3 regions of the Microbispora sp. KK1-11 genome follow, and region 3 is predicted to be linked to each of the others. Evidence: predicted binding sites of a transcription regulator. Region 3 holds the regulator's gene; each other region holds the start of a gene.
What was found. The regulator LexA, encoded in region 3, represses DNA repair genes until DNA is damaged. The targets are predictions, from matches to a motif close to TCGAACANNTGTTCGA.
Positions count from the first base shown of each region.

Region 1 (9,728 bases), on a different contig from region 3:
CGAACTCGCCTCGCGCGACCTGCGTTCCGACCCGTTCACGCTCGGCGTGGCCTCGGGCGGCCCCGACCACGCCGGCTTCGTGATCTGGACCCGCCTCGCTCCGCAGCCGCTGGCCGAGGACGGGCTCGGCGGCATGCCGCAGCGGACGTTCGCCGTCCAGTGGCAGGTCTACGCCGACGAGCGCTGCCACCGCGTGGTGCGGGCGGGCGTGGCAGAGGCGAGCCCGGAATGGGGGCACAGCGTCCACGTCGAGGCGGACCACCTGGAACCCGGCAGGGAGTACTGGTACCGCTTCCGCCTCGGGCCGCACGTCTCACCGGCCGGCAGGGCCCTGACCGCGCCGCACCCCCTGTCGTTCGGCGGCCCGCTGACGATGGCCTTCGTGTCCTGCGCCCAGTACGAGCACGGCTACTTCACGTCCTACCGCCGCCTGGCCGAGGACCACCCGGACCTGGTCCTCCACCTGGGCGACGGACCGCCGGCTTCAAGGTGGTGCCCGTCGTACCGGCCCCCGGGTCCGAGGTGCGCACCAGGGCGACGTTCGTGATCGAGGACAGGGTGCCCGGCGTGCAGCAGACGTACCTGCGCCCGCTCGACCCCTCGATCGCGGCTCGGCGGGAGACGACGGGCCGAGGACATGGTGGAGGCGACCGTGCGGCAGGAGACCGAGCGCCCCTGACGGCGCGCTCCGGCACGCCGAGCGGGCGGCGTCCCCTTTCTGGGGGCGCCGCCCGCTTCGTCTGCGCCGGGCCGGCCACCGTTATGGTGACCTGCTATGACGACCGACGACACCGGACGGCTCGCCGAGAACCTGTCACGCGAGCTGCGCCACATCGTGATGCTGCTGCGCCGTACGACGGCGGGGCAGCCGGTCACCGCGCAGCAGTACTCCGTGCTCGGCTCCCTGGAGGACGGCGCGTGCCGGATGACGGACCTGGCCGAGGAGCATGGTGTGCAGCTGCCGACGATGAGCGTGCAGGTCAACCGCCTGGAGGAGGCCGGTCTCGTCACGAGGGGCACCGACGCCTCGGACGCGCGGGTGCGCACCGTCGAACTGACGGGCGAGGGCCGCGACCGCCTCCGGGCCGTACGGCAGGCCAGGATCGCCTACCTGTCCGGCCGGTTGGGCGCGCTGACCCCCGAGGAGCGTACGGCCATCGCCCGCGCCCTCCCCGCCCTCGCGAAGCTGGGCCGCTCCTGATTTATCGTTTTGGGCGCGCAAGACCGTGGCCATACCCTGAACAGGGTCACCACAGGAAGGGAAACCGTGACGTCGGCACCCAAGATCGGCGTGCTCGCCCTGCAGGGCGACGTGCGCGAGCACATCCGCGCTCTGGAGGAGTCGGGCGCGACCGCCACGCCGGTGCGCAGGCAGGAGGAGCTCGCCGCGGTGGACGCGCTGGTCGTCCCGGGCGGGGAGTCGACCACGATGTGGAAGCTCGCCGCCATCTTCGAGCTGCTCGAACCGCTGCGGCTGCGGATCAAGGAGGGCATGCCCGCCTACGGCTCGTGCGCCGGCATGATCATGCTGGCCGACCGGATCGAGGGCGGCATCGAGGGCCAGGAGACGCTGGGCGGCATCGACATGGTGGTCCGGCGCAACGCCTTCGGCCGCCAGGTCGACTCGTTCGAGGCCGATCTCGACTTCGCCGGGCGCGGGACGATCAGGGCCGTCTTCATCCGCGCGCCCTGGGTCGAGTCCGTGGGGCCCGACGTGGAAGTGCTGGGCCGCACCGAAGCTGGGGATAGGATCGTCGCGGTCCGACAGGGACCGTTGCTCGCGACGTCCTTCCACCCGGAGCTGACCGGCGACGCGCGGGTGCACTCGTATTTTGTCGAAATGGTGAGGGAGCTCTAGGCGATGTCCGGCCACTCCAAATGGGCGACGACGAAGCACAAGAAGGCGGCGCTGGACTCCAAGCGCGGCAAGCTTTTCGCCAAGCTCATCAAGAACATCGAGGTCGCGGCCAGGACCGGCGGGCCCGACCCGGACGGCAACCCCACGCTGTTCGACGCCATCACCAAGGCCAGGAAGAACTCGGTCCCGATCGACAACATCGAGCGGGCCCGCAAGCGCGGCGGCGGCCTCGAGGCCGGCGGCGCCGACTGGCAGACGATCATGTACGAGGGCTACGCCCCCGGCGGCGTCGCGGTCCTCATCGAGTGTCTCACCGACAACCGCAACCGCGCGGCGTCCGAGGTGCGTGTGGCGCTGACCCGCAACGGCGGCTCGCTCGCCGACCCCGGCTCGGTGTCGTACATGTTCAACCGCAAGGGCGTCGTGATCGTCCCCAAGGGGTCGCTGACCGAGGACGACGTGCTCATGGCCGTCCTCGACGCGGGCGCCGAGGAGGTCAACGACCTCGGCGACAACTTCGAGGTGATCAGCGAGGCCTCCGACCTCATCCCGGTGCGCAAGGCGCTGCAGGACGCGGGCATCGACTACGAGTCGGCCGAGGCCAGTTTCGTCCCGACGCTCAACGTCCCGCTGGACGAGGACGGCGCCCGGAAGGTCTTCAAGCTCATCGACGCGCTCGAGGACAGCGACGACGTCCAGAACGTCTGGGCGAACTTCGACGTGAGCGACGAGGTCATGGAGAAGGTCGAGGCCTGACCGCCGGAGGCGGACAAGGGGCGCTGCGGCCCCGGCTCGGCGACGGGGCGGAAAACCGGTGGCAGAGGCCGCCGGAGCCCGCATAGCTTGGCCGGTTGTGGAAATCCGTCATCTCACGAGCGACGACCTGGACGCCGTCCTCGACAACCGCAGGCGCGCCTTCGGCCCGCTGTCCGGCGGCGGCGCCGAGACCTGGCGCAAGCTCGTCTCCCCGATGCTGCCCGAGGGCCGTTACCTGGGCGCCTTCGACGGCCCTCGCCTCGTCGGCACGGCCAGGATCAACCCGTACGTCCAGTGGTGGCACGGCCGGCCACTGTCCATGGGCGGCGTGGCGGGCGTGACGGTGTCGCCCGAGGACCGTGGCAGGGGAGTGGGCCGGGCGCTCACACACGCGGCCATCGAGCGCTGCGCGGAGCTCGGCCACGCGGTCTCCGCGCTCTACCCGGCCACCACGCCGGTGTACCGGAGCGCGGGCTACGAGCACGCCGGCGTGCTCCAGCGGATCACCGTGCCCACCGAGGCGCTGCGTACGCTGGGCGGCGGCGCGGCCGGCACGGTCAAGCTGCGCCGGATGGGCCCCGCCGACGCGGCCGAGCTCGTGGCCCTGATCGGCAGGGTGCACGCCGCCACCCGCGCGAGCGGGCCGCTGTGCTTCGACGAGCGGACCTGGCGGCTGTGGCTGGAGGACGACGACGACTTCTGCTACCTGGCCGAGGACGGGTTCGTCGTCTACCGGTGGAGCGACGGGGACATCGAGGTCGACAACCTGCTCGCGGGGTCGGAGGCGACGTCCAGGGCCCTCTGGTCGCTGGTCGGCAGCGCCTCGACCGTCGCGAAGTCGGTGACCGCCTGCGTCGACCCCGCCGACCCGGTGCTCTGGATGCTGCGGGAGCGGTCGAAGGACGAGGTCACCCAGACCCGGTGGATGTTCCGGCTGATCGACCTGCCCGCCGCGGTCGAGGGGCGCGGCTTCCCCGCCGGGGTCCGCGTCGAGACCCCCGTCGAGGTGACCGACTCCCTGCGCCCGGGCAACGCGGGTACGTGGGTGCTGCGGGTGGACGGCGGCGCCGGCTCCGTGACGCGGCCCGGCGGGCCTGCCGCGGAGGCGACGCGCCTCACGATCGGCGGGATGTCCGCGCTGTTCGCCGGCGTGCCCACGGCCACGCTCCGCCGTGCCGGCCTGCTGAGCGGCGGCTCTCCCGACGCCGACGACGCACTGGACGCCGCGTTCGGCTGCGGCGCGTACATGATCGACTACTTCTGACGCACCCGCGCGGCCGCTGATCGCGATAGAGTGACCGACCGAACAGATGTTCGGCGCAGCGGCGGCCGCGCCGCCGGGATCAGGGAGGCGTGCCGGTGCGGTTGCCCCAACTGCGGGTGATGGGCGTGGACCCGGGGCTGACACGGTGCGGTCTCGGCGCCGTGGAGGGCCGTCCGGGCGCGCCGTTGAGCCTGCTGTCGGTCGGGGTGGTCCGAACCCCGGCCGACGACGACATCGGGTCCCGGCTGGTCGTCATCGAGGCGGAGATCGAGCGCTGGCTCGACGAGATCAAGCCCGACGCGGTCGCCGTCGAGCGGGTCTTCGCCCAGCACAACGTCCGCACGGTCATGGGGACGGCCCAGGCGTCGGCCGTCGCGATCGTCTGCGCGGCCCGGCGGGGGCTGCCGGTCGCGCTGCACACGCCCAGCGAGGTCAAGGCCGCCATCACGGGCAACGGCAACGCCGACAAGAAGCAGGTCGGCACGATGGTCACCCGGCTGCTGCGGCTCGACGCCATGCCCAAGCCCGCGGACGCGGCCGACGCGCTCGCCCTGGCCATCTGCCACGTCTGGCGCGGCGGCGTGCAGCACCGCCTGGCCGACGCCCTGGCCCGGGCCCGTTCCGGGGGTGTGGGCCCCGCGGGCTCTGGTAGGACTGGGAGGCCCGGCGAAGTCGCGGCCGGGCGTCCGGACCGGGGAGGGAGCACGCGGTGATCGCATCCGTTGCGGGGCAGGTGGCGGCGATCGGAGCCGACAGCGCCGTGGTCGAGGTGGGCGGCGTCGGGATGCTCGTCCACTGCGCCCCCGGCACCCTGGCCGGGCTACGCGTCGGCGAACCCGCCCGGCTGTCGACCTCGCTCGTCGTCCGCGAGGAATCGCTCACGCTGTACGGCTTCGCCTCCGACGACGAGCGCACGGTCTTCGAGCTGCTCCAGACGGCCAGCGGGGTCGGGCCGCGCCTGGCCCTGGCCATGCTCGCGGTCCACGCGCCCAACGCGCTGCGGGTCGCGGTGGCGAGCGCCGACATCAAGGCCCTGACGATGGTGCCCGGCATCGGCCAGAAGGGCGCGCAGCGCATCGTGCTCGAACTCAAGGACAAGCTCGGCACCCCGGCGGCGGCCGTCGACGCCGCGATCAACGGCGCGGCGGCGCCCGTCTGGCGCGACCAGGTCCACGCGGGACTGGTCGGGCTGGGCTACTCGTCCAGGGACGCCGACGAGGCGGTCGCGGCGGTCAGCGCGGAGGCCGAGGCGGAGGTCGCCGCCGGCCGCACCCCGCAGGTGGCCGCGCTGCTCAAGTCCGCCCTGCGCGCGCTGAGCGTGCGGTGATCCTGTGAAGGGCCGCGCCTCGCCCACGGTGCGGGGCGCGTGGCGGGCTGATGGTTCGATGAAAGTTTCACCGGGAAGCGGACGGGTCCCGGCAGGTCGAGCGGATGGTGTCGAGTGAGCTTCGAGCGGGATCTCGTGTCGCCGGAACCCGAGGGCGACGAGCGGGCGATCGAGGCCGCGCTGCGCCCCAGGCGCCTGGACGAGTTCATCGGCCAGGGCCGGGTACGCGAGCAGCTGTCGCTGGTCCTGGAGAGCGCCCTGCGCCGCAACCGCCCGCCCGACCACGTCCTGATGAGCGGCGGCCCGGGGCTCGGCAAGACGACGCTCGCCATGATCATCGCCTCCGAGCTCGGCGCGCCGCTGCGGATGACCTCAGGCCCGGCGCTGGAGCGCGCGGGCGATCTCGCCGCGATCCTGTCCACGCTGACCGAGGGAGAGGTCCTGTTCATCGACGAGATCCACCGCATGGCCCGCCCGGCGGAGGAGATGCTCTACCTCGCCATGGAGGACTTCCGGGTGGACATCGTCGTCGGCAAGGGCCCCGGCGCCACCTCGATCCCTCTCGACATCGCCCCGTTCACGCTGGTCGGGGCCACCACCCGGGCGGGGCTGCTGCCCGCGCCGCTGCGCGACAGGTTCGGCTTCACCGCCCACATGGACTTCTACGAGGTGGCCGAGCTGGAGCAGGTGCTGAGGCGCTCCGCGCGACTGCTGTCGGTGGAGCTGCCGGACGAGGGCGCCCACGAGATCGCCCGCCGCTCGCGCGGCACGCCCCGCATCGCCAACCGCCTGCTCCGGCGGGTGCGCGACTTCGCCGAGGTCCGCGCGGAGGGCGTGATCAACCAGGAGGTCGCGGCGGCGGCGCTCAACCTCTACGAGGTGGACGCCGAAGGGCTGGACCGGCTCGACCGTGCCGTGCTCGACGCGCTGCTGCGCAAGTTCGGCGGCGGCCCGGTGGGCCTGTCGACGCTCGCGGTGGCCGTGGGGGAGGAGCCGGAGACCGTCGAGGTCGTGGCCGAGCCCTTCCTGGTGCGGCAGGGGCTGCTGGCCCGCACCCCGAGGGGCCGCGTCGCCACCGCCACCGCCTGGGCGCACCTCGGTCTGACTCCGCCTCCCGACGCCGTCGGCTCTGTGGCGGTGCCCACGCTCTTCGACGACGCCTGATCGCCCCTCCCGCCACGCTTTGCGCCGGCGCGGCGGCCGGAAGCGGAAACCGGGGCAAAGAGGTAACAGACCGATTGCGAAGCCCATGAAACGGGAACTTTCCTGCCCGGCGAGCCGTGGGTTCGTTGCCGGGCTTCTGCGGGCTCGCATACACTGCGTGGCTTGACTGGCCGCACACGCGAGAAGTCGCGGTGGCCCGCGTGTGAAGCGCACAAGACCTCCGGCGTCAGGCCGGTTCATCACGTTACGGAAGGGTGGCCCCCGTGGGTAACAACCCGCTTGGGACGTTCCTGCCACTGATCTTGCTGGTAGTGGTTTTCTACTTCCTCCTGATCCGCCCCCAGCGCAAGCGGCAGCAGGAGCAGGTCCAGATGCAGAACTCCCTCACCCCGGGCGTCCGGGTCATGACCACGACAGGCCTGTTCGCGACGGTCGTCGCCCTCCAGGACGACGACGTCGTGCTGGAGGTGGCCCCAGGGGTCGAGACCCGCTGGGTCAAGGCGGCGATCGGCAGGGTGCTCACCCCCGTGGACGAGGTGACGGCCGAGGAGGCCGAGGAGACCGTGACGGACGGTCCCGACACGGGGAACGGTGACGATACGAGCACCAAGCAGTCCTGAGTAGGCTGATCACAACCTTTCGACGAAAGAACTGACCTCCAGTGGCCCCACCGACCAGTAGCCAGAGCAAGCCTGGACGCACACTCCTGCTGCTCCTCGCGCTCATTCTCGTCATGGGCGCGACGGTCGCCCTTCAGAAGGCGTTCGTCCCCAAGTTCGGCCTCGACCTCGCGGGCGGCACCACGGTGACGCTCACGCCGGTCACGGCGAACGGGAAGGCGCCGTCGCAGGAGAGCCTCGACCGAGCCGTGACGATCATCCGGCAGCGCGTCAACGGCACCGGCATCTCCGACGCCCAGGTCGCGAAGTCGAACGACAACATCGTGATCCAGATTCCGGGCGCGGGCAGGGACGAGGCGCTGCGGCTGGTGTCGACCACCGCCGAACTGCGCATGCGGCAGGTGCTCGCGGTGGCCGCCGCCACGAACCAGCCGGCCCAGGTGCCCACCGCGGCGCCCACGCCCAGCGGGTCGGCCGCCGCGACGCCCGGGGCCACTCCGGCCGCGTCGTCGACGGCCAGGGAGAGCGCGGCCCCGAACGGCAACGCGTCTCCCGCCGGCCGTGCCCTGTCGAAGGCGCTGACCGCGCCGTCGCCGGAGCCGAGCACCTCGACGAGGGCCACGACCCACCACAGGGCGGGCGCCGGGACCGCCCGGGGCGCCCGGGCCAAGGCCTCGCCCTCGGCGGCTCCCAGCCCCACGCCGACGGCCGCTCCGCAGGACACGGGCGACCCACTGGCCGGTCAGGACACCAGCGGCATCGACCCGGCGCTGCTCGCCGAGTTCCGCACCATCGACTGCACCGCGAAGAACCGCGGTCAGGGCGCCATCGACGACCCGAACAAGCAGATCGTCGCCTGCAGCGACGACGGCTCGGCGCGGTACATCCTGGACAAGGCCGCGGTGCAGGGCACCGAGATCAGCGGCGCGCAGGCGGGCACCGACCCCACCACGGGTGAGTGGATCGTCCAGGTCGACTTCAAGTCGAAGGGCGCCACGCAGTTCGCCGACATCACCCGCCGCATCACGAGCCTGCCGGCTCCGCGCAACCAGCTCGCCAACGTGCTGGACGGCGTCGTCATCGTCGCTCCGACGATCGAGGAGGCCATCCCCGGCGGCAGCGCCCGCATCTCCGGCAGCTTCACGCAGACGACGGCGACGGACCTCGCCGACCAGCTCAAGTACGGCGCGCTGCCGCTGAAGTTCCGGCAGGACTCGGTGGTCTCGGTCTCCTCGACCCTGGGCCAGGACCAGCTCAACGGCGGCCTCATCGCCGGCGCGCTCGGCCTGATCGTCGTCATGCTCTACCTGCTGCTCTACTACCGCGGCCTCGGCCTCATCGGCATCGCCAGCCTGGCCGTGGCCACCGTGTTCACGTACCTGACGGTGGACGTGCTGAGCCACAACGCCGGCTTCCGGCTCTCGCTGCCGCACATCATCGGTCTGGTGGTCTCGATCGGCATCACCGCGGACTCGTTCATCGTCTACTTCGAACGGATCCGCGACGAGATCAAGGAGGGCCACCGAACGCTGCGCTCGGCGGTGGAGGTGGCCTGGCGGCGCGCCCGGCGGACCATCCTGGTCGCCGACGCCGTCATGTTCATCGCCGCGGTGGTGCTCTTCTTCCTCGCGGTCGGCGACGTGGCCGGCTTCGCGTTCGCGATGGGCCTGACGACGCTCATCGACATCGTGGTGGTGTTCCTCTTCACCAAGCCGCTGATGTCCCTGGTGGCGCGGTTGCGGTTCTTCTCGAAGGGCCACAAGCTGTCCGGACTCGACGCGGAGCGCATGGGCCGCACCAGCCCCGCCGAGCAGACCCTGCAGGAGGCGTGATGCCGGGAGTGATCAGCCGCCTCTACCGCGGCGACATCAACATCGACTTCGTCGGCAAGCGCAAGATCTGGTACGGCCTGTCGGTGTTCCTGCTGGCCGTCTCCATCCTGGGCCTGGCGCTGAACGGGCTGAACCTGGGCGTGGAGTTCCGCGGCGGCTCGGTCTTCGACTTCAAGCGCACGCCCGGCTCCAGCATCGAGCAGGTCCGCGAGACCGTCGCGGACGCCGGAGTCCACCAGATCATCGTGCAGCAGGCCGGCCCGAACTGGCGGGTCACCACCGAGAGCCTCAACGGCGACGAGGTGACCAAGGTCCAGCAGACGGTGGCCCAGAAGTACGGCGTCACGAAGGACGACGTCAGCTCGCAGGTCATCGGCGCCACCTGGGGTGGCGAGGTCTCGCAGAAGGCCTGGATCGGCCTCGCGGTCTTCATGATCGCGATCATGCTGTACCTGTCGGTGGCCTTCGAGTGGCGGATGGCCCTCGCGGCGATCGTCGCCCTCGTCCACGACCTCGTGATCACCGCGGGCGTCTACGCCTGGTCGGGCTTCGAGGTCACCCCGGCGACCATGCTCGGATTCCTCACGATCCTCGGTTATTCGTTGTACGACGCGGTCGTCGTCTTCGACATGATCAAGGAGGTCACGGGCAAGCTCGGCACGAGCGCGAAGATGACCTACACGCAGGCCGCCAACAACGCGCTCAGCCACACGCTGATCCGGTCGCTGAACACCTCGCTGGTGGCGATCCTGCCGGTGGCGGCGATCCTGTTCATCGGCACCACGCTGCTCGGCGCCGGCACGCTGAAGGACCTGTCGCTGGCCCTGTTCGTCGGCATGATCGTCGGCACCTACTCGTCCCTGTGCGTGGCGACGCCGATCCTGGTCACGCTCAAGGAGCGGGAGCC
Region 1 covers NZ_VIRJ01000018.1:126,390-136,117, forward strand. The annotation lists gene FLW16_RS24800 (PhoD-like phosphatase N-terminal domain-containing protein) at 47-547, shown strand; gene FLW16_RS24805 (MarR family winged helix-turn-helix transcriptional regulator) at 776-1,201, shown strand; gene pdxT (pyridoxal 5'-phosphate synthase glutaminase subunit PdxT) at 1,268-1,858, shown strand; gene FLW16_RS24815 (YebC/PmpR family DNA-binding transcriptional regulator) at 1,862-2,614, shown strand; gene eis (enhanced intracellular survival protein Eis) at 2,712-3,878, shown strand; gene ruvC (crossover junction endodeoxyribonuclease RuvC) at 3,989-4,591, shown strand; gene ruvA (Holliday junction branch migration protein RuvA) at 4,588-5,205, shown strand; gene ruvB (Holliday junction branch migration DNA helicase RuvB) at 5,320-6,369, shown strand; gene yajC (preprotein translocase subunit YajC) at 6,633-6,989, shown strand; gene secD (protein translocase subunit SecD) at 7,103-8,821, shown strand; gene secF (protein translocase subunit SecF) at 8,821-9,728, shown strand, end outside.
Region 1: ruvC (crossover junction endodeoxyribonuclease RuvC) is a predicted target of LexA. The motif match lies at 3,917-3,932, and genes of this name have one in related genera.

Region 2 (9,728 bases), on a different contig from region 3:
CCCGGGGGTGACACATCAGGACTCGCCGGCAGCGGGCTCCTGCCGCGGCGGACGCTCGGGCAGCTTCGCCCCACGCTCACGCACGAACCAGCGGATGAACTCCCGGATGACCGCCGAGCGGTTCCGGGGGCCGACAAGGCGGCCGAACTCCTCCCACAGGTCGTCCTCGACCCGGATGGGGCGGTGCGGCGTGTGGGTGTCCTTCACGTGGCACATCGTAGCCCGTGCATATCCAAGGGCCTGGTCAGCAACCTTGCCGTGTATATCCATGATGGCTATGCTCGTGGATATACACGCTGGGCGCAAGTCCCCGCGTGGTCAGGGGAATCGCACCCGACAAGGGGTCTATTTGCCATGCCCGAGAACAGACGCACGACCTGACCTACCCCTCGCCCCTCAGCAGCCGGGCAGTCCCCTTCAACGACCGAATTACCTGGAGTACGCACCGTGGCGCGGATCCGCAGCATCAAACCCGACTTCTTCACATCGGAGAAGATCGCCAGCCTGCCCCTTTCGGCGCGGCTGCTGTTCGTCGGCCTGTGGACCCACGTGGACGACAACGGCGTCACGGTCGACAACGAACGCCTCATCAACGCCGCGATCTGGCCCCTCGAAGATGACCCTCTGGAGGCCCTCCAGAGGACTCGGGAGGATCTCCGGAGACTCTCCACGGCGCGTCTGATCGTGCGCTACGAGGCCGCCGGAAAGGCTCTCCTGTTCATCGCCGGCTGGGACGAGCACCAGAAGGTCTCCCACCCCGCGAAACCGCGGTATCCGCGCCCGACGCCCGAGCAGATGAGCACCCAGATAGTGCCCGTGAACAGCGCAGATGCCACGTTGCCGGAGCCGGTCACTGACTCCTCCGGAGACTCTCCGGAGGATCTCCAGAGGGCTCTTGAGATCTTCGGCCCTGAGCAGGGAGCAGGGAGCAGGGAGCAGGGAAAGGAGATGCCGCCTCCGGCGGCCGAGCCTCCGGCCCGGCGCGACGCCCCCGCCGAGACGACGATCACACAGCGGTCGAAGCTGATCACCGACGCTTACGCCGCCGTCGAACCCATGTGCAAGTGGCCGGCCATCAACGGGATCGTCATCAAGGCGATCAAGGCGGAGAAGTGGTCCGACGACGAGATCCGCGCCGCCCTGCTGCGTCTCGCCGACGAAGGCCGAACGGTCACGGTCGAGACGCTCCGGCGTGAACTCGCAGGCGACCCGCCGCCGGAATCACGTGCCCCCTCGCGCAATCAGCCCTCGAACGGCTCTGGCTCCCAGATGCCGCCACGTGACGCCGACTACAGCGACCCCTTCAGGAGGAAGAAGTCCGCATGAACACCCCCGACATGTCCGAGTGGTGGGAAGAGCGCCGCCGTCAGCGCCTCGAAGCGTTCCGCAACCGCCGCCCCGTCGAGCTCCGCCACAAAGGCGACCTCCGCGACGAGATCGCCGACTGGGGGTCCCGCCTGTTCGACCACACCGCCCGCAACCTGGTCCTGCTCGGCCCGACCGGGACCGGCAAAACCTGGTCGGTGTGGGAGGTCCTGGAGCGCGCCCTCGCCGTCGGCTACCCGGGCCACATCATGCTGCTCGCCGCGGCGGAATGGCAGGAGATCGTCGGTCCGCCCGTGGACCGGGAGCGCGTGCGCCAGATGCGCGAGGCGGACGTGCTGGTCCTCGACGACTTCGGCAGCTTCCGCATCAACGAGTGGACCAAGGACGTCATCGGCCCGGTCATCGACTGGCGGTGGGCGCCCGCCATGCCGATCGTCGTCACGTCCAACATGGCCGACCTGGTCACCCCGCTCGGCGAGCGGATCGCCTCCCGCCTCGGGCACCGCGCCACCGTCGTCGCGCTCACCGGCGAGGACCGGAGGGCCCAGTGAGCCTCGACGACCTGACCCTGACCGGCTTCACCCCGTCCCCGGCGGTCATCGCCGCGGAGATGGCCATCGTCGGCGCCGCGATCCAGTCGAAGGCCGCTCTGGATGAGGCCGCGGCCCTGCTCACCCCGGAGGACTTCTACAGCGAGGCGGGCATGGTGTTCGCCGCCGCGCAGGACGTCCTCGCCGATGGCCGCACGGTGGAGCCCGCGACCGTGATGGGCGCCCTGCAAGCCCGCGGCGACCTGCTCAAGGTCGGCGGCGGACCCTACCTGGGCAAGCTGATCGAGCACGCCGCGTACGGCAACATCGCCACCCTCGCCGAGGACGTGTCCGCCGACGCCCAGCGCCGGCGGGTGCAGCAGGCGTGCCAGCGCGGCGCCCGCATGACGACGTCCGGCGTCTGGGACCCCGATGCCGACCTCGACATGATTCGCAAGCTGCTCGACGAGGCTGCAACCCGCCGCACCGGCGAGATGCCGTCCGGTGTGGCCGACGAGATGGCGGCCCTGCTCGAAGAGCTGGAGAACCCGCCCACCGTCCAGGCCGGGGTGGCACCCCCGTACAAGGACCTGCAGCGGCTCATCCCGTCGTTCCTCCCCGGCGGCCTGTACGTCGTGGGGGCCCGCCCCTCGTACGGCAAGTCGACCGTGGGCGTGGACGCAGCCCGGGAAGCGGCGATCCACCAGGGCATCGACACGGTGGTGTTCACCCTGGAGATGCCGAAGAAGCAGGTGTTGCAGCGCATCAGCGCAGCGGAGTCGGGTGTCCAGCTCACATCGATCATCGAGCACACCGTCACCCGCTCCGAGCTGGAGCGCATCACCGACGCCGGCGTCCGCATCTGCGCCGCCCCGCTCACGGTCGACTACGCCCCCGGCTGCACCGTCGACCGGATCCGCGCCACCCTCCGCTCCAAAATGCGCACTTCACCGGCCGGGCTGGTGGTCGTGGACTACCTCGGCCTGATGCGGGGCCCGCGGGCGGAGTCCCGGCAGCAGGAAGTCGCCGCCATCTCCCGCGAACTGAAGCTCATGGCGGGGGAGTTCGACGTCCCGATCGTCGCGCTGTCCCAGCTCAACCGGAAACCCGAGGACCGCGCCGACAGGAAACCGCAGATGTCGGACCTGCGGGACTCCGGCGCCGTGGAGCAGGACGCCGACGCCGTGATCCTCATCCACCGCGACAAGGACCCCGAGTCTCCACGCGCCGGCGAGGTCGACCTGATCGTCGAGAAGAACCGCAACGGCCCCACGGGGGTCATCGCGGTCGCCTCCCAGTTGCACTACGCCCGGTTCGTCGACATGGCGCCGAACCACACCGCCCCCTCAGGCCGCCCCAACCTCCGCGCCGTCTGACCCCTGGAGCCCCCTCATGACTCTCCAAGCGATCGAAACCCAGTACTCCGGCTGCCGCTTCCGCTCCCGCCTCGAAGCCCGCTGGGCCGTCTTCTTCGACACCCTCGGCATCCCGTGGGAGTACGAGCCCCAGGGCTACCTCATCGGCCCGGAGGACAACCGCCGCCCCTACCTCCCGGACTTCTACCTGCCGGGCATCGGCACGTGGGTCGAGGTCAAGGGCGACCCGATGGGCCTCGACCGCAACCTGATGGCCGCCGCGGTAGACCCGAAGACCGGCCTCGGCAGGTGCAACCCCTTCTACGAGACGACCATCCTGATCCTCGGCCAGATCCCCAAGCCCGGGGTGGCGTACACGCACTGGCTGGTCTCCCGGCTGCCGTTCTCGAACTGCGACCGCTACTGCGGCTGCGTCGACGTGCAGTACACCCGGGTCGCCTTCCTCGCCATGCCGAGGGTCATCACGCCGGAGATGGCCGACGCCGCGATGCTCGACCACAAGCGGGCGAAGGACCTCGCCGGCCTCGGGGCGCTGCTGCACCAGTCCGGCCGCAGCCTGCTCACGCCGGACACCGCGGACCTGACAAAGGCCGAGCCGACCGGGCTCCTGCCGCTCGACCCGGGCGTGGATGAGGCGTACCGCGCTGCTCGTTCGGCCCGATTCGAGCACGGGGAGACGCCGTGATCGCCCGTCGGGTGTCTCGTACCGCCCTCCGGGAGGCGTCATGACCGCGCTGGTGATCCGCGGCGACGCCCGCAACCTGCCGCTCCCTGACGCGAGCGTGGACCTGATCGTGACCTCGCCGCCGTACTTCGGGCTCCGCTCGTACACCGACGGCGGCCAGCACTACGCCGGGCAGATCGGCGACGAGGCCTCACCCCGCGAATACGTCGACAACCTGCTCGCCTGCACCCGCGAGTGGATGCGCGTGCTCAAGCCCGAGGGCAACCTGTGGCTCAACCTCGGCGACAAGTACTCGACGGGCAATAGCGGCCAGAGCGGACTCGCCGAGCTCGGCGCCCAGTGGGCCGGGGGAGGGCACTCGGACCAGAAAGCGAAACGCCGCAGCAACGCCGTGCGCGGGATGCAGCCGAAGTCGCTCATCGGTCTGCCTTGGCGGTACGCCATCGGCTGCATCGACGAGCTGGGGCTGATCCTCCGCGCTGAGGTGATCTGGTCCAAGCCGAACGGGCTGCCGGAGAGCGTGACCGACAGGGTGCGTCGCTCGCACGAGCAGTGGTTCCACCTGGTCAAGCAGCCGCGGTACTTCTCGGCGGTGGACGAGATCCGCGAACCACACGCCTACCCCAACGACATCAGCAGACCGCGGGCGGGCAAAGTCCATCTCGACCGTGCGAGACACATGCAGGGCGGCGGGGGAAACGCAGGCAACAGCAGCGGTGGGAACCCCCTCGGCAAGCTGCCCGGCAGCGTGTGGGAGGTCTCCACCCGGCCGCTCAAGGTCCCCGACGAGCTGGAGGTGGACCACTTCGCGGCCTTCCCCACGGAGTGGCCACGCCGTCTGATCCTCGGCTGGTCCCCGGACGGGATCTGCATCGCGTGCGGTGAAGGGCGTCAGCCCGTCAGCGAGCGTGCCTTGACCGTCGACCGGGGCGGCAGGAAGGCCAACGTGCGCGGCTCAGACCGTGAAGGGTGCGCGGTGTACGAGGACTCCACCACCCTGGGCAGAGAGCGCGTCATCCGCATCGTCGGCTATACCTGCGCCTGCCCTGACTCGTCGGCGCCGACTCGGCCGGCCGTTGTGCTCGACCCGTTCGGCGGCACCGGGACGACCGCGCTCGTCGCCTCGGTGCTTGGCCGCCGCGGCGTCACGGTGGATCGGTCCGCGGACTACTGCCGCATCGCGCAGTGGCGCACCACCGATCCGGGGGAGCGGGCCCGCGTCCTTGGTCTGCCGAGGCCTCAGCCTGTGCCCGAGGGGCAGCCGTCTCTGTTCGATGAGCTGGGGGAGGCGTCGTGAACCCGTTCGATCCCGCCCTGCTGGAACGCCTGTGTGCAGCAGCCGCTCCGCCGCCGGCTCCGTCGTCTACGCCTGCCCCGTGCGGGTGGCGGTCGTCGGTGTACGCGGAGGTTCAGCCGGGGTGCCTGCCCCGGTGGAAAGCCGACTGGGAGGTCACCGACGCGGACGGGCTGACCGAGTGGCTGGAGTTGGCGGACCTGTCGGACCTGACGGCCGAGGTGGGTTCGTGGGAGGCGGCCCGGACCCTGTTCGCCCCGAATGCCCCGTGCGCGGGGCTGTACGCCACACAGGCGCCCCCGGAGCGCCCCTCTCGTGTCTCGGTACCCCCGGACGCTCACAAGCCCGCTCAGCCCCTCCCGTAACCCACACACCGAAGGAGACCACCGTGACCGAGGTGAGGCCCGGCCAGATCTGGGCCGACAACGATCCCCGTTCCGCAGGTCGCACACTGCGCGTGGACGCCGTCGAGAACGGCAAGGCCACCTGCACCGTCCTGACGAACACCACCAAGGCGCAGGAGAAGCTCGACCGAGGCTCGGCCTGGTTCCAGGACACGCGGGGCCGTGTCACCCGGATCTCCCTGTCCCGGTTCCGCCCGACCTCGACGGGTTACCGCCTGGTGTCCGAGGGGGAGGCCCGCGATGCCTGACATCCCGGCGGACGCCATGACCGTCGTTCCCGTCGCTGCTCTTGAGCGCTTGGTGAAGGTCGCCGAGTACGTGTCGCGGGGTCGTGGCTTCGTGGGTGTGGAGCCGTACCCGGATGCGACGGCGCGGTTCGCGCTGGGGGCGATCATGGAGTCTGTGGGGGTGGGGTCGCCTGCCTCTAGCCCCTCGGCAGCCCCAGAATCCACGCACAGCCCTCAAAGCCTGTCGGTCGCTCCCGTTTACCGTTCGGGGGTTGAGCGCCCCGCAGAAACGCTCTCAGCGCTCCGCGACACCCTCACCCGTGTCCGCTCCCACTGCCAGCAGGTGACCACCCGACCCGTGTGGGAGGACTACGAGATCGGCCGCCTTGACCACGCCCGGGAGGTGCTCGGCCTGTTGGACGGGGCGGGTGCCGTCTCCGAGGAGCAGACCGGAGGCGGCAATGACTGACACCGAGACTCGCGAGGAGTTCCGGGACCGCCTGTTCGACGCGCTTCCCGACCAGATGACCATCTGGGCCGACGACGCCGAGCTGGAGCAGTTCGCCGACTGGGACCTCGGCAAGTGGATGCACGCCCTCGGCCACCACCGGGTGCACACGGCGTGCTGCGACCGCTGCGGCTGCGCTGTCACGTGCACGGGGGGCGCGTTCTACGACGCCGTGGTGTCCTCCGTGCTCCGTGAACTCGACCGCATGGGCGCGCTCCGTGAGCCCTTCCCGCCCGCTTCCACCACCGAGGAGACCGACCCCCATGCCTGAGACCCGCGACATGTCCGTGAAGACACGACTCCGGTGGGAACACGAGGACGGCACCCTCTGCGTTGCCGGACACACCGCCGACCTGATCTGCGCCGAAGGCGGCGGGCCCGTGCGCCAACGCCCGGAGAATCGCCCCCCCGTCTGGCCGACCCTGGCCGCCCTCGTCGACTGGCTAAACACCGCCAACGGCAGCGGAGAACGCGAGACCTCCCTGCGACTCCTCAAGCTCGTCGAGGAAGCCGGAGAGGTCGCCTCCGCCTACGCGGGCGCTGTCGGTCAGAACCCGCGTAAGGGCCGCACGCACACCTACAAGGACGTGGCCGACGAGCTGTGCGACGTGGCGTTGACCGCCCTGGTGGCGCTGCACTCGTTCGTCCCGGACCCGGAGGGCCACTTCGCCGCCCGCCTGGCGCATGTGTCCGCCCGGGTCGGCGTCCAAGCGAGCACCGAGGAGACGCCGTGAGCCTCCTCCGAGACCGCCGAACGATCGGCAGCATCACCGCCACCCGCCACATGAAGCGAGTCCTCCTAGTGCTGCTCACCGACGCCGCCAACCTAAGCGGCTACACCTTCATGCACGCCGCCGAAATGAACTCTGGAGCTGTTTACGTGTGCCTCGCCCAACTGGAGGCAGCAGGCTGGGTGACCAGCGAATTCGAGGAAGCGCCTTACCCTCGCCGCCGTTTCTACCGGCTCACCCCGGACGGATGGAACAGCGCACACGAACTGCTCGGGCTGAAGCGGTCGGAGGCTCGCCGTGGCTAACCGCGCGACGAGTTGGGGGATGGTGTTCTATGCGGCGATGGCAGCCCACCGGGCCCAGGATCCTGCTGTGATGTGCGACGTCCTCGGGTGTTCGCACCTGCTGCGTGACTGGCACCTCGCCCAGTTCGACTGCTCGGCGGCAGCCATGGACGCTGCTGGTAGCGCCGCCCTCAGGATCAAAGCGCCAAGCGTTTCCGCAGGTCGTTCGAATGCGACCTGCGGCGGAACCGGCACCAGTACCCGCCAGTAACCCCGTGCGGCTCCCCTGGTTGCACCTCCGGGGGAGCCGCCACACCCGTTCCGCCCCTCAGCGTCGGGTCCCCGCCAGAGTACGACCCAGGAGACCCGGCATGCCCCACACCAACCTCACCGACCTCATCACCCGCGTCGAAACCGACATCACCGAAGGCACCCACACAGGCGTAGGCGCCAGCGAACGGGTCACCATCCGCCGGGCAGACGCCGAAGCACTCCTCGAAACCGCGCACCAACACCAGGCATGCCGGCGCCGCAGAGCCGTGTGAACACAGGAATACGAAGCGCAAGGATCACCGCCAAACCCCGACACGCAGGAGCCCCCATGCCCATCAACAACCGCATCGAAGCGACCGCCGCCGACGAGAAGACCGGCATGACGTTGGACGAACTCGCCGCCTTCGTGCAGGAGGCGATGCGGGCGGGTGTGCCGGGGGGCGCGGTGGTGCGGGCCAGGGTGAACATGCGGGCCGGGATCAAGCGGCTGGAAACGCGATGACCGTGGGGCAATGGGGGAGAGGCGCTTGATGGTCGAGCTGGTTGCCCTGTGCGGCCTGGTAGTCGTCAACGCCGCCACGCTGTGGGTGATGCGCGCCATCATCCGCCAGGGGCGGGAACTCTCCCAGCGGTGGGATCAGGCTGCGGCGCGCTGGGCGTACGCCGCGCAGCAGTGGGAGCAGGCCGCCCGCGCGTGGGAACGGGCAGGAAGGAGTGGCCGTGACCGCCAGCGTTGACCGCGCTGTCGCCGACGCCCGAGCTCTGGGCGTCCGGGCCGAGAGCACGATGGGATTCATCCACTACGCAGCCATGGCGGCACACCGTGCTCAGGACCCTGCGGTGATGTGCAACATCCTTGGCTGCCCCGACACGCTGCGCTGGTGGCACATCGGCGAGTTCGACTACACCGCAGGGCACATCGACTCCGCCGTGTACGCCGGTCTTGTTGCTGGCCATGAACCGGGGGAGGGTTAGTCCTCGACGGCGACGACCCGCCACTCCTCGCCGGTCTGCACCAGCTCGACCACTGCCGACTTCTGCCGGCCGTTGGCCCGTACTCGGTAGTGGCGGACGGTGCGTTCTTCGAGGGACTGGCCTGCGTGTTCGCCTGTCCACCAGGGGAGGACTTCTTCCCAGTGGGGGCCGAGGATTTCGGCGATGGCGTAGTCGCGTCCCCAGGCGGTGAACCTGGTGGGTTGTTCGTTGTCGTCGGTGTGGACGGTGGCGGGCTCGTCGTAGCGGCGCACCCGCCCAGCATCGCAAACCTGTTCGACAACCCGCCAAGCGACCCGCCGAATTCGAGGGTCGCCGAAGAGGACAAAACCGCCCGCTACCAGCAGAAACAGGGGAGAATAGTGCCATGACTGAAGCCCTCTCCGCCCATCCCTCGCTTGTCGCCCGCCTCGCTGAGATCCGGCAGGAAGTCGCCGGGCTGCTGGGTGACATCGACACCCGCGTGAAGCCCAAGCCGGACCGCATTGCGACGGCAGGAGACGGCTTCCCCGGCCCGGTCTGGGACCCCGCCGAGACATGGACCGTCCGGGTGGACGACCCGGCAGACGTGTCCCCGGCATGCGTGTTCGTGAACCACCCGCACATGTGGGACGACGACGTGATCCCGCTGCGGCCGGACGACGCCCGGCGCATCGGGATGGCGCTTCTTGCTGCTGCCGAGTGGGCGGACAAGGTCCGTTCCCGTGATGTCCGGGAGGCGTCATGAACGGCGACGAACTCCGGCACCTGCTCGCCATCCACGAGGACATCTCCCGGGTGATGAAAGACCCGCGGTTCCCGCCGCCGAACCGGTGGGGGAGCGACCTGCGGATGTTCGTGGTCACGGCCCTGTGGGTGATCGCGGTGGAGCGGGCGCCGAAGGGCACCCGCATCCCCCGCGTGTGCGAGGTCATGCACCTCGACAACTTTCACTTCTGGGAGCTGATCCGGTCCGACCTGCCCCGCTACGAGCCGGACACGATGTACCGCGATGGCGGCTGCGTCGCGGTCCTGCCCCGGGCCAAGCGCCGCTGCGGCAAGGGCACCGTATGGGCGTTCTCCGTGACCAACCCGGTGGACGGCACGTGGGAGCTCGT
Region 2 covers NZ_VIRJ01000003.1:241,222-250,949, forward strand. The annotation lists gene FLW16_RS06555 (hypothetical protein) at 16-207, opposite strand; gene FLW16_RS06560 (hypothetical protein) at 448-1,326, shown strand; gene FLW16_RS06565 (ATP-binding protein) at 1,323-1,877, shown strand; gene FLW16_RS06570 (DnaB-like helicase C-terminal domain-containing protein) at 1,874-3,232, shown strand; gene FLW16_RS06575 (hypothetical protein) at 3,249-3,917, shown strand; gene FLW16_RS06580 (site-specific DNA-methyltransferase) at 3,958-5,214, shown strand; gene FLW16_RS06585 (hypothetical protein) at 5,600-5,863, shown strand; gene FLW16_RS06590 (hypothetical protein) at 5,856-6,311, shown strand; gene FLW16_RS06595 (hypothetical protein) at 6,304-6,621, shown strand; gene FLW16_RS06600 (MazG-like family protein) at 6,614-7,084, shown strand; gene FLW16_RS06605 (PadR family transcriptional regulator) at 7,081-7,386, shown strand; gene FLW16_RS43455 (hypothetical protein) at 7,737-7,910, shown strand; gene FLW16_RS43460 (hypothetical protein) at 7,967-8,140, shown strand; gene FLW16_RS06610 (hypothetical protein) at 8,166-8,375, shown strand; gene FLW16_RS06615 (hypothetical protein) at 8,359-8,613, shown strand; gene FLW16_RS06620 (DUF6504 family protein) at 8,610-8,885, opposite strand; gene FLW16_RS06625 (hypothetical protein) at 8,999-9,358, shown strand; gene FLW16_RS06630 (hypothetical protein) at 9,355-9,728, shown strand, end outside.
Region 2: FLW16_RS06620 (DUF6504 family protein) is a predicted target of LexA. The motif match lies at 8,896-8,911, and genes of this name have one in related genera.

Region 3 (9,728 bases):
CAACGACGAGGACTGCGGCTGGTGGGGCGGCAACCTCACCAAGGCGGGGCAGTACCCGGTGCGGCTCAACGTGGCCAACCGGCTCGTCTACTCGCCGCACGAGTACGCCACGTCGGTCTACCACCAGGCGTGGTTCGACGACCCGTCGTACCCGGCGAACATGCCGGCCATCTGGGACAAGTACTTCGGCTATCTGTACAAGCAGAACATCGCGCCGATCATGGTGGGCGAGTTCGGCACGACGCTCGCCAGCAACATCGACAAGATCTGGCTCCAGGAGCTCATGAAGTACATGGGCAGCGGGGTGAACGGCATGTCGTTCACCTACTGGTCGTGGAACCCCAACTCGGGTGACACGGGCGGCATCCTGAAGGACGACTGGGCGACGGTCGACCAGGCCAAGCAGAGCATCATCTCGCCCTACCTGATCCCGCCGACCGGCGGCAACCCGACGCCGCCGGTGTCGCCCTCGGCCTCGCCGAGGGTGTCCCCGTCGGTCTCGCCGTCGGCGTCTCCCTCCGCGTCTCCATCCGCGTCTCCCTCCGTGTCGCCGTCCGCGTCTCCTTCGTCGCCGGGCGGGAAGACCTGCACCGCCACGTACAAGGTCGCCAACCAGTACCCCGGCGGCTTCCAGGGTGAGGTCACGGTCAAGGCGGGTTCCTCGGCCATCTCGGGCTGGACCGTGAAGTGGGCCTTCCCGAACGGCCAGAGCATCAGCCAGCTCTGGAGCGGCGCGCTCAGCGCGAGCGGCGCCAACGTCACGGTGACGAACCTGTCCTACAACGGCGCGCTCGGGGCCGGGGTCTCGACCACCTTCGGCTTCAACGGCAGCTGGTCGGGCACCAACGGCGTTCCCTCGCCGGTGAGCTGCACCGCCTCCTGACGGCGGACCGAACACGGCACAGCACAAGCCCGGCGCTCTCGTGAGCGCCGGGCTTGTCCCTGTGCGGCGTCCGGAACCGGTGAGCCGCTGCTACAGCTTGCGCAGGACGGCCGTCACCTTGCCGAGCACGGTGGCCTCGTCACCGGGGATCGGCTCGTAGTTGGGGTTGTGCGGCACCAGCCACACGTGCCCGTCCTTGCGCTTGAACGTCTTCACGGTGGCCTCGCCGTCGATCATGGCGGCCACGATGTCGCCGTTGTCGGCGACCGGCTGCTGCCGCACCACGACCCAGTCGCCGTCGGCGATGGCGGCCTCGATCATCGAGTCGCCCGAGACCTGGAGCAGGAACAGCGTGCCCTCGCCCACGAGCTGCTTGGGCAGCGCGAACACGTCCTCGATGCTCTGCTCGGCGAGGATGGGACCACCGGCCGCGATGCGGCCGACCAGCGGCACGTAGGCCGCGGTGGGCCGGTTGAATCCGGACTCCTCCTCGGAGGTGGCGTCCGGGTCCACCCACAGCACCGGCTCGCCCGGCAGCCGGACCTCCAGGGCCCGGGGGCGATGGGGATCACGCCGGAGGTAACCCTTACGCTGGAGCGCCGTGAGCTGGTGCGACACGCTGGAGGTGCTGGTCAGCTGGACCGCTTCCCCGATCTCCCGCATGGACGGCGGATAGCCGCGCTGCTGGACCGAGTCGCGGATCACCTCGAGGATCTTCCGCTGCCTGGGGGTGAGGCCAAGCGAGTCGCGCCTGCGAACCGCGAGGTCGCTGACGCCATCCGCTTGCTCACTTCGGTCACTCACGATGCCACCTCTCAATCCGTGTTCCTCATGTCGCACAGAGCGACCGTACCGCGATTCAAGATCACCGTCAAACAATTGTTCGATATCCAGCGAAATCGCCGATCTCGCCGTCCACATCATCGTACGGGAGTTCGATCGATCCCGTGTTCGATTTACCCGATCTTCTCTGGTCGCAGTACGCCCAGGTCAGAAGCCGTACGGAAATCGGCGGGGAAAGGCGCGTAAAGGGCGTATTCCACGGCGGGCGGGGCAGTTGATGCGGCCGTGACTGGAGGTGCGACACGCGCGCCGAACAGGCACTTCCCCGCCCAACGCCGGTTCGACTTGCGTTCAAGGTCGGGCGCTCCTACGGTTGGACCACAACATCTAGTAGTCACAGCGGTGTAAGTTCACCACACCTTGTGTTCGGGGATGTGCGTTCAGGGAGGCGATGAAGTGCACTGTCCGTTCTGTCGCCATCCGGACACCCGGGTTGTGGACAGCCGTGCGGCCGAGGACGGGGCGGCGATCCGCCGTCGGCGCACCTGCCCCGAGTGCGGGCGCAGGTTCACCACGCAGGAGACCGTACTGCTGATGGTGAGCAAGCGCAGCGGGGTCACCGAGCCGTTCTCCCGGGAGAAGGTCATCGCCGGTGTGCGGCGGGCCTGCCAGGGACGCCCGGTCGGTGAGGACTCCCTCGCCCAGCTCGGGCAGCGGGTCGAGGAGAGCATCCGGGGCACCGGCGCGGCCGAGATCGCCTCTCACGAGGTGGGCCTGGCCATCCTCGGTCCGCTCCGCGACCTCGACGAGGTGGCCTACCTGCGCTTCGCGTCGGTCTACCGCAGCTTCGAGACGCTGGCGGACTTCGAGGCGGAGATCGAGCGGCTCCGCGCGGCCCACGGCCCGGGGGGCGAGGAGTAGGTGCCTTCCCGGGGGACCGGGACGAGGCGGCGGCGCGCGACGGCGCGGCGCGACGATGAGGTTGTAACGAGCGTGGTCCGAAAGAGGGGCTCCACCGGGCCCTGGGAGGGGGAAGTCATGACGGAGACCGTGAGCGGCACCGTATCGGGCGCAGGGGGCCGGCCGGGCAAGCGCCCGCGCAAGGGTTTGAAGATGAAGCGCGTCTTCACCACCCCGGGCGTCCACCCGTACGACGAGGTCCGCTGGGAGCGGCGCGACGTCGTGATGACGAACTGGCGGGACGGCTCGGTCAACTTCGAGCAGCACGGCGTGGAGTTCCCGGACTTCTGGTCGGTCAACGCGGCCAACATCGTCACCACCAAGTACTTCCGCGGGGCGGTGGGCACCCCGCAGCGCGAGTCGAGCCTCAAGCAGCTCGTCGACCGGGTCGTGGGCGTCTACACCAGGACCGGCGTCGAGAACGGCTACTTCGCCTCCGAAGAGGACGCGGAGATCTTCGACCACGAGCTCAAGCACGCGCTGATCCACCAGATCTTCAGCTTCAACTCCCCGGTGTGGTTCAACGTCGGCACCCGCTCGCCGCAGCAGGTGAGCGCCTGCTTCATCCTGGCCGTGGACGACACGATGGAGTCGATCCTCGACTGGTACAAGGAAGAGGGCGTGATCTTCAAGGGCGGCTCGGGCTCGGGGGTCAACCTCTCCCGCATCCGCTCGTCCAAGGAGCTGCTGTCCAGCGGTGGCACGGCCAGCGGCCCGGTCTCCTTCATGCGCGGCGCCGACGCCTCCGCCGGCACCATCAAGTCGGGCGGCGCCACCCGCAGGGCGGCCAAGATGGTCGTCCTCGACGTGGACCACCCCGACATCGAGGAGTTCATCGAGACCAAGGCGCGCGAGGAGGACAAGATCCGCGCGCTGCGCGACGCCGGGTTCGACATGGACCTCGGCGGCAAGGACATCGTGTCCGTCCAGTACCAGAACGCCAACAACTCGGTGCGGGTCTCCGACGAGTTCATGCGCGCCGTCGAGGCCGGCGGGAATTTCGGCCTGCGGGCCCGGCTGACCGGCGAGGTCATCGAGGAGGTCGAGGCGCGGTCGCTGTTCCGCAAGATGGCCCAGGCCGCCTGGGAGTGCGCCGACCCCGGCCTGCAGTACGACGACACGATCAACGACTGGCACACCTGCCCCGAGACCGGGCGCATCACGGCCAGCAACCCCTGCTCGGAGTACGTCCACCTGGACAACTCCTCGTGCAACCTCGCGTCGATCAACCTGCTGAAGTTCCTGCGTGACGACGACTCCTTCGACGTCGCGACCTTCGTGAAGATGACCGAGCTGATCATCACCGCGATGGACATCTCGATCACCTTCGCCGACTTCCCGACGCAGAAGATCGCCGAGACCACCCGGGCGTACCGCCAGCTCGGCATCGGCTACGCCAACCTGGGCGCGCTGCTGATGGCGACCGGCCACGCGTACGACTCCGACGGCGGCCGGGCCATCGCGGCCGGGATCACCTCGCTGATGACCGCCGTGTCCTACCGCCGCTCGGCCGAGATCGCCGGGATCGTCGGCCCGTACGACGGCTACCAGCGCAACGCCGAGCCGCACAAGCGGGTCATGCGCAAGCACGCCGCGGCCAACGACGACCTGCGCACCCTCGACGACATGGACAAGGCCCTGCACGCCGAGGCCACCCGGCAGTGGCAGGAGTGCCTCAGGCTCGGCGAGAAGAACGGCTACCGCAACGCCCAGGCGTCGCTGCTCGCCCCGACCGGCACCATCGGCCTGATGATGGACTGCGACACCACCGGCATCGAGCCCGACCTGGCGCTGGTGAAGTTCAAGAAGCTCGTCGGCGGCGGCTCGATGCAGATCGTCAACCAGACGATCCCGCGGGCGCTGCGCCGGCTCGGCTACCTCGAGGAGCAGGTCGAGGCCATCGTCGAGTACATCGCCGAGCACGGCCACGTCGTGGACGCCCCCGGCCTGCGGCCGGAGCACTACGAGGTGTTCGACTGCGCGATGGGCGAGCGGGCCATCGCCCCGATGGGCCACGTCCGGATGATGGCGGCCGTCCAGCCGTTCCTGTCGGGCGCCATCTCCAAGACCGTGAACCTGCCCGAGTCGGCCACGGTGGACGACATCGAGCAGGTCTACCTGGAGGGCTGGAAGCTCGGCCTCAAGGCCCTGGCCGTCTACCGCGACAACTGCAAGGTCGGCCAGCCGCTGTCGGTCGCGAAGAAGACGTCCGAGGAGGTCCCCGCCGAGACTTCCGCCGAGAAGGAGCCGATCGTCCAGGTCGTGGAGGTCGCGCGGCCGACCAGGCGGCGGATGCCGAACCAGCGGCCGAGCACCACCACCCGCTTCACGGTGGGCGGCGCCAAGGGCTACATGACCGCCTCGTCCTACCCCGACGACGGCTTGGGCGAGGTCTTCCTCAAGATGTCCAAGCAGGGCAGCACGCTCGCGGGCGTGATGGACGCCTTCTCCGTGGCGATCTCGATCGGCCTCCAGTACGGCGTGCCGCTGGACACGTACGTGCAGAAGTTCGTCAACATGCGCTTCGAGCCTGCGGGCATGACCGACGACCCCGACGTCCGGATGGCGCAGTCCGTGATGGACTACATCTTCCGGCGGCTGGCGCTCGACTACCTGCCGTACGAGGACCGGGCGGCTCTGGGCATCTTCTCCGCCTCCGAGCGGGCCGCGCAGCAGCGCGGCGAGGACCCGGCCGCGCTCCAGGACGTGGACACCGCCGCCCTGGCGCAGTCCGCGCCCATTGAGAGCGGGCAGGCCGCGCCTGTCGAGAAGGCGCAGTCCGCGCCCGCCGAGGCGAAGCCCGCCGAGGGTCCGTCCGCCGGGCAGGTCGTGCCGGTGGCGGTGCCGGAGCCGCGCCGGGTCGGCGCCTCGCTGGAGAGCCACCAGGGCCGTACGGCGGACGCGCCGCTGTGCATGACCTGCGGCACCAAGATGCGCCCGGCCGGCAGCTGCTACGTCTGTGAGGGCTGCGGCAGCACCAGCGGCTGCAGCTGACCAACCACCCCGTGAGCGAAGGGGGCCGGCGAGAGCGCCGGCCCCCTTCGCCTTTCTCGACCGCGTGACTTCTCCGCCTGAGCACGGGGGAAAATCACCGGCGACGAAACGATCCGTTTCGACGGCATTTAAATTGGCGCAGCGGCTTTAACGGTTGCCCCAAACAATGTACGAATCTTTCCGGCGAGAAAGGGAATTACTTCCCGAGGGTCGGCCGAAGAAGACCATGGCATGCATATCCGGAGTCTCCTGGCTCTGCACAAACTGTGAGGATGCCTGAGACGGCGCGAAGCCGTGGAACGCGCCACCGACCTGCTCCGGAAGGTAGATCATGGACATTCGCGGCAAGACGGTCCTCGTCGCCGGCGGCACCTCCGGGCTTGGTTCGGGAGTCGCACGACATTTCTCCGCGCGGGGCGCGAACGTCGTCATCGTCGGCCGGCGCGGCGCGCTCGCCGCCCAGATCGCCGACGATCTCGGCGAGAACGCTCTCGGGATCGGCGCCGACATCGGCGACGCCGAGGCGGTCGCCGCCGTCGTGGCCGCCACCCTGGACAGGTTCGGAACGATCGACATCAACGTCAACACCGCCGGCATCCTCGCGCCCGTCATCCTCGTCACCGACTCCGGACGGCCCAGCGATACGACCGTGCTGACCCGGCTCGTGAGCACCAATCTCATCGGCACGTTCAACGTCATGAGCCACGCGGCGGCCGTGATGCTTGGCAACGCCCCCGACGAGGACGGTGAGCGGGGCGTCATCATCAACACCTCCTCCGTCGCCGCCCGCGAGGGAACCACCGGATTGGTCGGATACGCCGCGACGAAGGCCGCCATCGAGGGCATGACCCTGCCGGCCGCCCGCGAGTTCGCCGGGCGGGGAATACGCGTCAACACCATCGTCCCCGGGGGCTTCGACACCCCCATGGTGAACGACTATGCCGACGAGGACATGAAGGCGGAGGGGATCAAACAGTTCCTCAATCCTCGCCGGCTCGGGACCCCGGACGAATTCGCGGCGTTCGCCGCTCACATCGTTGAGAACAGATATTTCAACGCCGCCAATTCCAGGCTCGACGCGGGTTATCGCATGCCACCGTGAGAACGTCGTACTCTTCGCCGCGTCCGCACGGGTATCTCCGACACCTTGTGCGTTCACGGATAGGGCGTGCTTTCCGATAGGGGCCGGCGAGCGCCGGCCCCTGCGCCTTCTCTCAGACCGCTGCGGTCACGCGGTCCAGGTGGCCGGTGATGACGGCGGTGAACGCGGCGGGGTCCTCGAACGGCAGGCCGTGGCCGCCGGGGACGGTCACGAGCTCGGCGTGGGGGATGAGCCGGGCGAGCTCGCGCTGGTGGTGCGGCGGCACGATCCGGTCGTCGGCACTGGAGACGATCAGCGTCGGCGCGGACACGTGTGGCAGCAGCTCGGTGATGTCGACGGAGATGTCGGCCAGAGCCTGTCTGGCGAACCCCTCCTCCGTCCCGTCGAGAGAGGCCGTGAACGTGGCGGCGGCCTGCTCGAAGTCCTCCGGCGAGCGGGCACGCAGCGTGGCGTCGCCCATCGCGGTCACCTGGAGCAGCCGGGCGAGCAGTTCCCTGTCGGTGCGCACCAGGCGGATCCACAGGTCCATCTGGAAGGCCATCCACGGGTCGGTCCTGGCCCATCCGGCGTGCGCGGTCAGCGACAGCACCGTGTCCGGCCGGGTGCCGGCCGCCGCGAGCGCCACGACGGCGCCGAGCGAGTGGCCGACCAGGTGGAACCGCTCCAGACCGGCGTGCCCGGCCGCGCCGAGCACCTGGGCGACCAGGTCCTCCACGTGGATCGGGCCGCCTCCGTCGACGGTGGCGCCCGAGCCCGACAGATCGGGGGCGACCACGGTGAAGCGATCGGCGACGGCCTCGATGAGCGGGGCCCAGTTGGTCTCGCCGGTGGCGCCGGTGCCGTGGACGAGCACGAGGCCGGGCCCGGTTCCGGTGACGAGATAGCTGACGGTGCCGGAGCCGACGGTGACGACAGGCATGATCGTTCCTTTCACGTGGTGATCCGCGCGGGTTCGCGGACGGACATCAGGAGACCGACGGCGAGTGCGCCGGCCAGGGACAGGAGGGTCAGCAGCCACAGGGCGGTGTGCAGGGCGTCCGCGTAGCCGGCGCTCGCCAGGCGGGCGAACTCCAGCGGCCCGGCCCCCGCCGGCACGGCGCCCGCGATGTCCCCCTGCAGCAGGCGGGAGGTCGCCCGGGCCGCTCGCGCCTCGCCGTACCGGCCGGTCAGGCTCGCCCGGGTCAGCGCCGACAGGACGGCGCCGAGCACGGCGATGGCGACGACCTCGCCGGTGATGCGGGCGGTGTTGAACAGCCCCGCCGCCATGCCGGCCCGCGCGGGCTCGACGGAGGAGACCGCCGCCCCGTCGACCACGGCCAGCGACACGCCGAAACCCGCCCCGATCAGCAGCAACGGCACGGCGAGCCGCGCCGGGCCCGAACCGGCGGGCACCGCCGCCAGCAGACCGGTCCCGGCCGCGACCAGCAGCAGCGTGGACACCAGCAGGACGCGCTGCGACAGGCGGCGAGCCAGGGCGCCGGTGACGGGCGGCATCACCAGCGTCGGCCCGGTCAGCAGCATCAACGTCAGACCCGCCTGCCGGGCCGAGTACCCGGAGGTGGCCATGAGGTACGGCGGCAGCACGATCGTCAGCGCGACGAAGCCGAAGGCGAGCAGGAACGGCATGGACGCGATCGCCGCGAACCGGGGCCGGGCCAGCAGCGACAGATCCACCAGCGGCGCGGGATGACGCCGTTCGGCCAGGGCGAAGGCCGCCGACAGGACGGCGCAGGCGGCGAAGGCGGCCGGCACCGCCGGGTGCGTCCATCCGAGAGCCGGCCCCTCGATCACGCCGAAGGTGAAGGCGGTGAGCGCGAGGGTGAAGGAGGCCGCGCCGCCCCAGTCCATGGGGCCGTCCAGGGCGGCGCGCGACTCGTCCAGCAACGCGCTCAGCGGCAGCACCGGCAGCAGCGCGATCCCGGCCGACGCGAACAGGCCGCGCCAGCCGACGGCGCCGACCAGCGTTCCGGCGATCACCGGGCCGAAGGCGAGACCCAGGCCGAGCGTGGTGCCGAACCAGGCGAACGCCCTGGTCCTGCCCGGGCCGGGCGGGTAGGCGTGCGCGAGCAGCGCGGTGCCGCCGGTGGTGGCCGCGGCGGCGCCCGCTCCCGCGAGCGCCCTCGCCGCGATCAGTACGCCGATGTCCGGGGCGGCGGCGGCCAGGAGCATCGACGCCGTGAACACGCCGGCGCCGAGGGCGAACATCCTGCGCCGCCCGAACCGGTCGGCCAGCGCCCCGGTGCTCGCCATGAACGCGGCGAAGGTGAGGAAGAAGGCGTTGACCACCCACTGGGTGGCGTCCAGCCCCGCGCGCAGATCCGCGCCGATGTCGCCGAGCGCCTCGGCGGTGCCCGTGGCGGTCACCGGGACGAGCAGCACCGCGGCGCAGACCACGGCGAGGGACGGCGCCCGCCCTCGTGGTCCAGGACAATCCGCAGGCATCGAAACCATCCAATTCTGATAACCATAAGAACTCTGATGGACATCAGAGGATGGATGAATAGCCGGAGCCCTGTCAAACCGGTGGTAGGGTCCGCATGTCAGAGCCCTGACGGCGCGGGGAGCGTGATGATGGGAGCCGAGGAGGCGAGGATCGCCGAGGCGGTGGCGTGGCGGCCCGGCAACGCCATCAAGCGTGCGGAACAGGCGCTGATCGCGGAGAAGAGCCGCGTGCTGCGGCCGTTCGGGCTGACCGTCCCGCAGTACGCGGCGATGTACGCGCTGTCGCTCGCGCCCGGCATCTCGGGGGCGAAGCTGGCGCGGTTCTGCTCGGTCACCCCGCAGAGCATGACGACCGTGCTCAAGACGCTGGAGTCGCGCGGGCTGGTGGAGCGGCGTCCCTCCAGTGATCACGCCCAGGTGCTCGTCACCCGGCTCACCCGGGCCGGGCAGTCGCTGCTGCGCAAGGCCGACGCGGCGGCCGTGGCCGTGGAGCGCAGGCTGGTGGAGGAGTTCACGCCCGACGAGGCCGACCGGCTACGTGACCTCCTCGAACGGGCCGTCGTC
Region 3 covers NZ_VIRJ01000012.1:120,015-129,742, forward strand. The annotation lists gene FLW16_RS45250 (cellulase family glycosylhydrolase) at 1-883, shown strand, start outside; gene lexA (transcriptional repressor LexA) at 974-1,690, opposite strand; gene nrdR (transcriptional regulator NrdR) at 2,123-2,587, shown strand; gene FLW16_RS19115 (vitamin B12-dependent ribonucleotide reductase) at 2,705-5,620, shown strand; gene FLW16_RS19120 (SDR family NAD(P)-dependent oxidoreductase) at 5,952-6,722, shown strand; gene FLW16_RS19125 (alpha/beta fold hydrolase) at 6,835-7,641, opposite strand; gene FLW16_RS19130 (MFS transporter) at 7,653-9,164, opposite strand; gene FLW16_RS19135 (MarR family winged helix-turn-helix transcriptional regulator) at 9,291-9,728, shown strand, end outside.